Regions from separate parts of the Lysinibacillus sp. JNUCC-52 genome, predicted to be linked through region 2. Evidence: predicted binding sites of a transcription regulator. Region 2 holds the regulator's gene; each other region holds the start of a gene.
What was found. Region 2 encodes Rex, which represses fermentation and respiration genes when NADH is low (regulators of the CRP and FNR family bind a similar motif). Its sites were predicted from a motif close to TTGTGAAATATTTCACAA; they were not measured.

Region 1 (3,293 bases), 110 kb from region 2:
TTAATGCATATTTTCGCATTAACTTTGTTGCCTCTGCGTCATTTGCTTTATGTGCATACCACGTTAAAAATACTGCGGATATATAAAGGACAGCCGCTATGCTTAGTACGACAATACTCCATGCAAATGTACTCGTATACAGTGTCCAATAATTTAATACTGGTTGCCCTTCCACCATATCCACATAGCCACCACCTGCAATAGCGAATACTACAGAAAGTGAGGCTGGAATAAGTAAGCCTGTTACGCCATATGTGAGAGAATAACCGATATGTCCTCGTGCACCATACGATTCAAAGGCATAGTACGAGCCGCGAATCGCCAGTAGCACTAATGAAATACTTACTGGCACAAGCAAAATCGTGCCATAGTAAAATGCTGTTTGAGGGAAAAATCCTACAATTCCTACAAAGAAAAATACTAAAAAGACATTCGTTACTTCCCATACAGGCGATAAATATCGTTTAATAATATTCGTTATGATATGGTTTTTCCCAATAAGGAGACTGTACGCATTGAAAAAACCTGCACCAAAATCAATGGATGCGATCATCACATAACCAAAAAGGAAAATCCACAATACTGAAATCCCTAATACTTCTAATGTCATATGATGTCACCGCCCTTTTCTGTATTGCGATCTTCAATTTCTCGCTCAATCGGGTTCTTTTTAAACATTCGAATTAATACGACAATACTACCAACTCCAAGTACGGCGTACACACCTGAGAATAACAGCATCATTAAATCGACGTGATCGCTCGTTGTAGCTCCCTCTGGTGTTCGCATAATACCGTATAATATCCATGGTTGACGTCCAACCTCTGCAAGCCACCAGCCTGCTTCAATGGCAATTATGGACAGTGGTGCACCCGCAACGATAACCCATCTAAACCACCGAGAATGAATAAACTGCCAACCTCTTGGTTTACCTACTACGTAAAGTAATGATACTAAAACCATGAACATGCCGATAAAGACCATGATGTTAAACAGATAGTGGATATAGAGCGGTGGTCGGTCTTCCTCCGCAAATTGATCTAAACCGATTACTTCTGCATTTGGATTATTACGTGCAAGTATACTTAATGCATATGGTACCTTTATAGCATACTTCACCTCTTCGCCATCCAATACACCTAGTAAAATAAGCGATGCTTTATCTGTTGTTTCAAAATGCCATTCTGCTGCAGCTAATTTTTCTGGTTGGTATTCCGCTAAGTATTTACCTGAGAAATCTCCTATAATGGCTGCTGCAATGGACGAAACTAAGCCAATTTTCATTAGTAAAAATAATGATTTTTTATGATAAATATGATCTGAACCTCTAAGCATACGATAACCTGCGATTGCTGCCAACACAAATGCGGATGTCATGTATGCGGTTACAAGCACGTGCGCGACTTTAGTGGGCATTGCTGGGTTAAACATTGCTAGAAATGGTTGAATATTAATGAGCTGACCGTCCACTATGTCAAAGCCTTGTGGTGCGTTCATAAAGGCGTTGACGATTGTTATAAAAACTGCAGACATCGATGCACCTACAGCAACAGGTATTAGAAGGAGCATATGTTTTTTCTGACTATCGAAACGATCCCAAGTATATAAGTAGATACCTAAGAAAATGGCTTCAAAGAAGAATGCAAAGGTTTCCATAAAGAGTGGTAATGCTATAGTTTGCCCTGCAAGTTGCATAAAATTCGGCCATAGTAACGATAATTGTAAACCGATTGCTGTACCTGTAACGACCCCTACAGCAACGGTAATGACGAAACCTCGTGCCCAACGTCGTGCCATTAATATATAATGCTCATCATTCTTTTTATAACCAGTCCATTGCGCAATCATAATCATTAACGGCACGCCAACACCAATCGTTGCATAAATGATGTGGAATGATAACGTAAGCTCTGTTAATGCACGACTCCAAAAGACTGCTGATTCATTAATCATCTCATTGCCCTCCTAACTACCAAATATTCTTCCAAGTATGGAAAGTAGCATGATAATCGCAACACCAAAGCTTAACCAGATAAGCTTTCTTTCCTGTGACTTATACACATTGCACCACTTCCTTTCCCTTACCTCTACCCATATTTTCTACTATTCCAACGCAAAAAACCTTTATAATGGACCGAAACTTCGGCCTAATATAAAGGTTTCAAATATTGTTCATTTAATATACGTATATTCGCCAAACATTTTTCTTAATTCGTTCACAATCCCAATTTCTGAGGAGATTATTAACAAATAAGTGTAAAATCGCTAAAATTATTTACACCTATCTTCCAATTGTTCCATATGATGAAATTTAAATACGATCTTCCTCACGAATGTCTTCAATTGGTACAAAAAGTTCAATATGGCGTTTCAAGTTTTCAAATGTTGCAGGCGCATCTCCACCATACTCGCCATCTAGATTTAAATGCACTTCGTTTTCCGTCGTAACTTTTACAACACTTGCCTTTTTATAAATAACACGATCATCCTTTAAATGTTCGCCTCGTAACGCCATTGCCGCAAGTTGAATAAATTCTGGAAGGCTTACTTTTTTTAATACTAATAAAGTGAAGTAGCCATCATTTATGCTTGCATCTGGTGCAAGTTTTTCAAAGCCTCCTACAGAATTCGTTAAGCCACATAAAAACATCATTGCATCTCCATCAAATACTTCACCATCATATTCAATACGCATATGTGATGCCTTAATGGAAGGAATCATTTCAACTGCTTTTAAATAATATGCTAACTGCCCTAGCATTGTTTTCATCTTGCTTGGCACTTCGTATGTTAGCTCAGTAATACGTCCCCCAGCAGCGATATTGATGAAATAGCGTTCTCCATTTAACAATCCAACATCAACTGGTAAGGTATCGCCTTTAATAATAATATCAACGGCTTCATCAATATTTCGTGGAATATGGACAGCACGTGCAAAATCATTCGTTGTCCCCATTGGAATTAGGCCAATCTTCGGACGCTTTTCGAATTGGGCTACACCAGAAACAACCTCATTTAACGTACCATCTCCACCAACTGCTATGATAATATCAAATCCACGTTCTACTGCGTTTTTTGCTGCTTCTATAGCATCGCCTTCACAAGTTGTTGCGTGACAAGATGTCTCATAGCCTGCTACCTCTAGTTTCTCCAATACTTCTGGTAGATGCTTTTTAAACGCTTCTCGCCCAGATGTAGGATTATAAATGATTCTTGCTCGTTTCATAACATACCTTCCTGCTTCATAAGATTCTAATACTTTCAACGAATAAACCATTGAAATGTTGCACTGA
Region 2 (3,293 bases):
GAATTTCACCATCAGTTCAGGATTTAATATACCTAAACGCGCTAAAAATAACGTCACTACAGGTAACTGAAAAATGATTCCAAACGGCATGACTAAACGAAATAAAAATGAAAAATATTCGTTAATACCAATTGTTTGCTGTATTTCTAATTCTGTAGATAAACCCATCATAAAGTGCATGACATAGGGAAATAACACAAAATATGAAAATGAAGCTCCTGCTAAAAATAGAAAAAACGAATATGGAATATATTTTAAAGTTGCCTTGCGTTCTGTCTCATGTAACCCTGGTGTAATAAACAACCAAAGTTGATGAAGAAGCAACGGTGAACTTATCACAAATGCGATTGCAACCGTCACTTGTAAATATACGACAAGTGGATCGGTCACTTTAAATGCGTTTAAAGTTAGTTGCTCCGCTTCTTTACTATATTGAATATGTTTAATAAGTGGTTCGGCTAGATAAAAGCCAACTATAAGTGCAATAACAAAGAAAACAGCGCAAATAAAGAGCCGTTTTCTTAGTTCTTCTAAATGCTCTACAACTGTTAATTCTCTTGGATTCATATTAAATTGACATCCTTAACTTACTTAACGTTATCATTTTCTTTATGTTCAATTATTTTCTTTTTTGTATCATCATCGTCATCAGCTAAACCTTTTGTTGCATTTTTAAATTCGCGAAGTGTAGAACCCATTGCCTTACCTAGCTCAGGTAATTTCTTTGGTCCGAATATTAAAATTGCAACCACACCGATAATAACTAGGCTAACTGGTGTGAAAGCACTTAAGTGCACAACCATTGCAGCCACCTCCTCTTATATATATATCATTTTAACTTAAATTTTTTCGTTTGGCGAATTTATTTCAATAGTTTAAACACCATCATTTGTAACAGTTTACAAATTTGTGAATGCCCTTTATTTATCGCTATTTCGGATTAAGTAAATAAGCGCTTGTAATTCTACCGACAAATCTATCGTTAATAATTTCATAGTATCTGGTACGGTAATACGCTCTGGTGTAAAGTTTAAAATGCCTTTTGCATTCATTGCAGCTAAACGATCTGCCATCTTCTGAGCCGAGCGTGAAGATACAGTTAAAATAGCAAGGTCTGCTCCATATTCAGCGTACTTTTCTTCTAATAAGTCGGGATGATACACAGGAATATTGCTTATCATTTTCCCTTCCTTTGGTGCCTTTGAGTCAAATGCAACTACAATATGCGTATTATGATTTTTTTGGAAATTATACTTTAAAAATGCATTCCCTAAGTTCCCCACACCGATTAACGCTACTTTTGTTGTTTCATGCTGATCAAGTGTTTGGCTAAAAAACTTCAATAGATGCTGAACATCATAGCCATATCCCTTTTTGCCAAGCGCACCAAAATAAGAAAAATCACGACGAATCGTTGCAGAATCGATTTTCATCGCCTCGCTCAATTCCTTCGATGAAATACGTTCCATTCCTTCTTGCGCAAAGTTTTGGATAAATCGATAGTAAAGAGGAAGTCTTTTCGTTGTGGCTTGTGGAATTTTTACTTCTTGTTTCAAACTTTTTCCTCCTTATAAACACATCAAATTCACCTAAGCGTATTTGAATACTCATTTTAAAACATGCTTATATGAATCAGTTACATCTCTCAGCGTATTTGCGTCTCATAATTTTTTGTGAGCATGTAAAAAAGGCTCCCAATGAAATCTAGGGCATTCGCTGGCTGTTAACTTGATTCAGACGGGTTTCAACCCACACTGAGTTCAATGCATATTTAATATTCATCTTCCACTTCTATAAATGGATGACTTCTGCTAAAGCGAGTTAATATTTTCACATCAACTGGAGGATTTCCCTTTAGTTAACTGCGCGTTTTACGCCACTAACTAAAGAGAAATCGTTTCAATCTTACATGACAGCTTAGAATAAGTAAAGCACTGGCATTGCAAGCAATTCCGTCATCCTTTACACTAAGAAAGAATTGAGGTGTCAAGAATGATTGTATTACAAGTCAATCAACTATATAAATCCTTTATTGCAGATGAAATTTTAAGTGGTGTCAAACTAGAAGTTCAACACCGTGATCGTGTAGCATTAGTCGGACGTAACGGAGCTGGTAAATCCACTTTACTAAAAATCATCGCTGGGCAATTGTCATATGATTCTGGCGATATTATTATTCCGAAGGGCGTACAAGTTGGCTATTTAGAACAACATGCGGGTCTAAATTCAACTTTATCAATTTGGGACGAAATGATGACAATTTTCGAACCGCTTCTTGGACAAGAAAAAACATTACGTTCGCTTGAACAGCAAATGGCTGATCCAGCGGTTTATGAAAAGCCAGAAATGTATGCAAAGGTCATGTCCGAATATGACCAATTACAGCATGATTTTAAAGATGCAGGCGGCTATCAATACGAATCTGATACGCGCTCTGTACTTCATGGTATGCAATTTTACCCAGAGGATTATGAAAAAGCAATTAGCTCATTATCAGGTGGTCAACGAACTCGTTTAGCTCTTGCTAAGCTTCTATTAAGTAAGCCAGACTTATTAATTCTCGACGAGCCAACTAACCATTTAGATATTGAAACACTTTCTTGGTTAGAGACTTATTTAAAAGGCTATGAAGGTGCTATTTTAATCGTATCCCATGACCGTTACTTTTTAGACCAAGTTGTCTCTATCGTCTATGAGGTTTCTCGTCATCGCGTTACGAAATATACTGGAAACTACAGTGCTTATTTAGACGAAAAGGCGAAAACCTATGAGCGCGATGTCAAAATGTTTGAACGCCAGCAAGATGAGAAAGCAAAACTTGAGGATTTTATTCAAAAAAATATAGCCCGTGCTTCTACGACAAAAATGGCACAAAGCCGACGCAAAATGCTTGAACGTACAGAATGGATGGACTCTCCTGACGGTAACGAAAAATCAGCTAGCTTTGGCTTTACGATAGAGCGACAAAGTGGCAATGATGTGCTCTCTATTGACTCCTTAACTGTTGGCTACGGTGACAAGCAAATATCTAGTGGTATCTCACTACGAACGTTTCGAGAAGATCGCATAGCACTAGTAGGGCCTAATGGTGTTGGTAAATCGACATTATTAAAAACGATTGTCAAAGACCTGTCCCCACTTGCTGGAGAAATACGTTATGGCACTAATGTGCAAATTGGCTATTACGATCAAGAACAGGCAAAGCTGTCGAGCAATAAAAGTGTTTTAAAAGAGCTATGGGATGAATGGCCCTTAATGAATGAAAAAGACATTCGCACTGTACTTGGCCGCTT
Region 3 (3,293 bases), 900 kb from region 2:
TGAAGTTCACACCCGTCAATAACGTACCAATACCTGATAATTGTAGTGCTAATGAATAGTAGTTGTTCCCTACAGTTGGACTAAAATCAGTACTTGCTAATGGGAAGTAAGCTGTCCAACCTGCATCTGGTGAACCACCAATAATGAATGATAGGTTCAGCAAGCCACAACCTGCTGCAAATGCCCAGAAGCTGACTGCATTCAAACGAGGGAATGCTACGTCACGTGCCCCAATTTGTAATGGAATAACAATGTTCATTAAACCGATAACAAACGGCATCGCCATAAATAAAATCATGATTAAACCATGTGTAGTGAAAATCTCGTTATAATGTTGTGCATCAAGAAGTCCGTTATCAGGAACGGCTGTTTGTGCACGCATTAAAAGTGCGTCGATACCACCGCGGAATAGCATTAATAGTGCTACGGCGATATACATAATACCGATCTTTTTATGATCGACTGTTGATAGCCAGTTTTTATAGAAGTAGCCCCATTTTTTAAAATAAGTAAGGCCTGCTACGACAACAACTGCACCAACTACGATACTGATAGCTGCCGCTAAAATCATCGGTTCTTGCAGTGGATGGAATAATTCTTCCATACTCATAGGATGCGCTCCTTTCAAATTTGAAAATTAGTGTGAATGTGTTGAATCGGCATCAGTTGAATGGTCCATATCTTCATGGTTCATGTCTTCATCAGACATATCCATGTCGCTATGATCCATACCCCCCATATCCATATCACCATGTGCCATTGGTGCTGGGCTGAAATCTAAGTGAGTAGATGAGTAGCTTGAACGACCTACATGTTCAGCTGCTAATAATTCTTTGAATTTCTCTTCAGTTAATGGTTTTTCGTTCGCTTTTACGTCCTTAACCCATTGCTCGAAGTCTGCTTGAGTCATAGATTGAGCTTCAAATTCCATTTCCGCAAATCCACGACCGTTAAAGTTAGAGTTACGACCCATGAAAGAGCCAACTTCATCTGCTGCAAGGTGAATAGTTGTTAACATGTCACTCATTGCATATTTTTGACCAGCTAACTGTGGAATCCAGAAACTTGTGATTGGTCCGAATGAATACAATTTGAATTCAATAGGACGATCAGTTGGAATGTTTACATAGTTCACAGTTTCAATACCCTCTTCTGGATAGCTAAAATGCCATTTCCAGTTTGAAGATGCTGCATAAATAACAAGTGGTTCTTTATTGTCATAACCTTCTGGTGTTGTTTCTACCGTACTAGTTGTTTTAACAGTAACAATTGCTAGGAATGCTACGATAATAATAGGAATAACTGTCCACGTAATTTCAAGTACGTGACTACCTTCTTCATGAGGTGGCTCATAATCGGCAGATGCTTTAGATGCGCGGTATTTTGTTAGCATAAACGCAAAAAGCACATACACGACTAGTAAAATAACTGCCATTGTAATAATGGATAAAATAATTGTGTTTGATAATGTTTGAGCATTCGGTCCTTTTGGATTGAAAACTGTTAATGGTTCACAACCAGACAGGATTGCAATAGCACCAAATGCTAAAAACATTAAGCTTAATTTTTTATTCATGTTTGACTCCTTTCTATAAAACGGCTATTCATAAATTTAATGTGTAGTAGTATTGATTCACATTTATAAATAGTGGGTATTGAGGTCACCTCTTTTATCTGTTGTACCAATCAAGTACAGTTGCATTTACAATGACAATGGCATGGTTCGATATGAAGCATAATGTCTAGTATTTGATTGGTCTGGTGCAAGCGTTCACATACATGATGATTAATGCACCATAAATTGGACAAAATTTCAATGTCGATGGTCGCATCATGTCTTTGTTTGCATATAGGATTATACGCCCGCTTCACTAAAAAAAAAAATAATTAATTATAAATATGATAATGAAATGGGGTTGAATATGAACATTTTTTGAACAAAAAAAGCTATTTCACTATTGGTATTTTTAGGTTTTGTTAATTTAACACTGTATAAACGTTGAAAATACTGAGTTTATCGTATTTAACTAAGTAAATGTTTTTTTTGTGAAAAATTCTATTTCACATTTTAGACGATGATTTGTAATAAAATCCTTGACCTACCTCTGTTTTCGATTCTTTTTAGTTGCGTTTTTTTAAAAAAAGGAGTATATAAAAAGACGGTTTTCCAAAGAATAAAGGATAAATTTTCAATGTAAGGAATGATTAGAGAGAGGATACTGGAACAATGATAAAATTATGTTAACATAATTAAGCGCTTTCAAAATTTAACAGAAATTAGTATACCAATATTGGTGTTCGTATAAACAAAAGAACATCCGATGTGAATTGGATGTTCTTTCATTAGTTAAGAACCGAGCTTCAGCCACTTTGCTACTTGAATATAAAGTGTATTTTGAAGTTTAGGTGCTAGATTATTCATTTTTAAAGCGAAGTACAATGTTTTCATCGTATTTAAAGTGCAAGTACGGCCGCTAAAAAAGCTTTCGTTATAGCCTTGTGTTACTAAATGTATTTCGAATTTATCAAAAGTTTGCTCGACCCATTCCGTTAAGGCTTCTTCAGAATAGTCCCTTGCTAATAATGCTTCAATAATATTGACAAAGCGTTCTTCCTCATCGTTAACATAGACAACATCTTTCCAAGTTGCTAATTTCAATGCATGTAAGATGGAAGGTGCATGTTGCAAGTCAAATTTAGGATGTTTAATTGTCATGGCGGCTAAATCAGCCCCATGTGCAATGCTATGTGCCCAACCTTTGCCTTCAACATGTCCTCTTGTATCCTTCTCAAGTAATAAATAGCGACCAATTTTTTTAAAGAAAGTGTCCAAGCTTGTATCATTTAAAATAAGGAGCTCGCTATCTTTTGCAAGAATGCTAGCAACAAGTAACGCTGAAAAGGAACGAGTAAATACACTATCTCCCGTTTGTTCCCCAATGTTTGCATATAAGAAATCGTCACCTGTTGCCGTATCGAACAAATATTGGAGCTGCTGTGAACTTAGTAAGTTATCACTAAGCAGGTCGATAAATGTTCGATAGATCAAATGGTCACGTAGCTGCTCATCAATAGAACCGATATGTGTTAACATTTCCTTCAATAGCCAATCACCTTCTTTTTCAAAAAAAGCTTGTTTTTCAGTAGGTGTCATTGAAGAAAATGTTTGTAATGCTTCTTTTATATCCATGTTAGTTGCCTCCAATAATAAATCTATTTTTTCATTATACCTTCTTTACTAAAGAAATTTGTCAGAAGTGAATTTTTTAATGGTTACTTTGTCAATTGCAATA

Region 1: JNUCC52_RS16535 (cytochrome ubiquinol oxidase subunit I) is a predicted target of Rex. The motif match lies at 2,205-2,222, and genes of this name have one in related genera.
Region 3: qoxA (cytochrome aa3 quinol oxidase subunit II) is a predicted target of Rex. The motif match lies at 1,760-1,777, and genes of this name have one in related genera.

Annotation. Positions count from the first base shown of each region.
Region 1 is NZ_CP065546.1:3,348,390-3,351,682, reverse strand. It holds gene JNUCC52_RS16540 (cytochrome d ubiquinol oxidase subunit II) at 1-610, opposite strand, end outside; gene JNUCC52_RS16535 (cytochrome ubiquinol oxidase subunit I) at 607-1,953, opposite strand; gene JNUCC52_RS16530 (diacylglycerol kinase) at 2,312-3,226, opposite strand.
Region 2 is NZ_CP065546.1:3,234,423-3,237,715, reverse strand. It holds gene tatC (twin-arginine translocase subunit TatC) at 1-567, opposite strand, end outside; gene JNUCC52_RS16070 (twin-arginine translocase TatA/TatE family subunit) at 588-803, opposite strand; gene JNUCC52_RS16065 (redox-sensing transcriptional repressor Rex) at 921-1,556, opposite strand; gene JNUCC52_RS16060 (ABC transporter ATP-binding protein) at 1,993-3,293, shown strand, end outside.
Region 3 is NZ_CP065546.1:4,132,966-4,136,258, forward strand. It holds gene qoxB (cytochrome aa3 quinol oxidase subunit I) at 1-610, opposite strand, end outside; gene qoxA (cytochrome aa3 quinol oxidase subunit II) at 638-1,576, opposite strand; gene JNUCC52_RS20480 (DUF2785 domain-containing protein) at 2,348-3,190, opposite strand.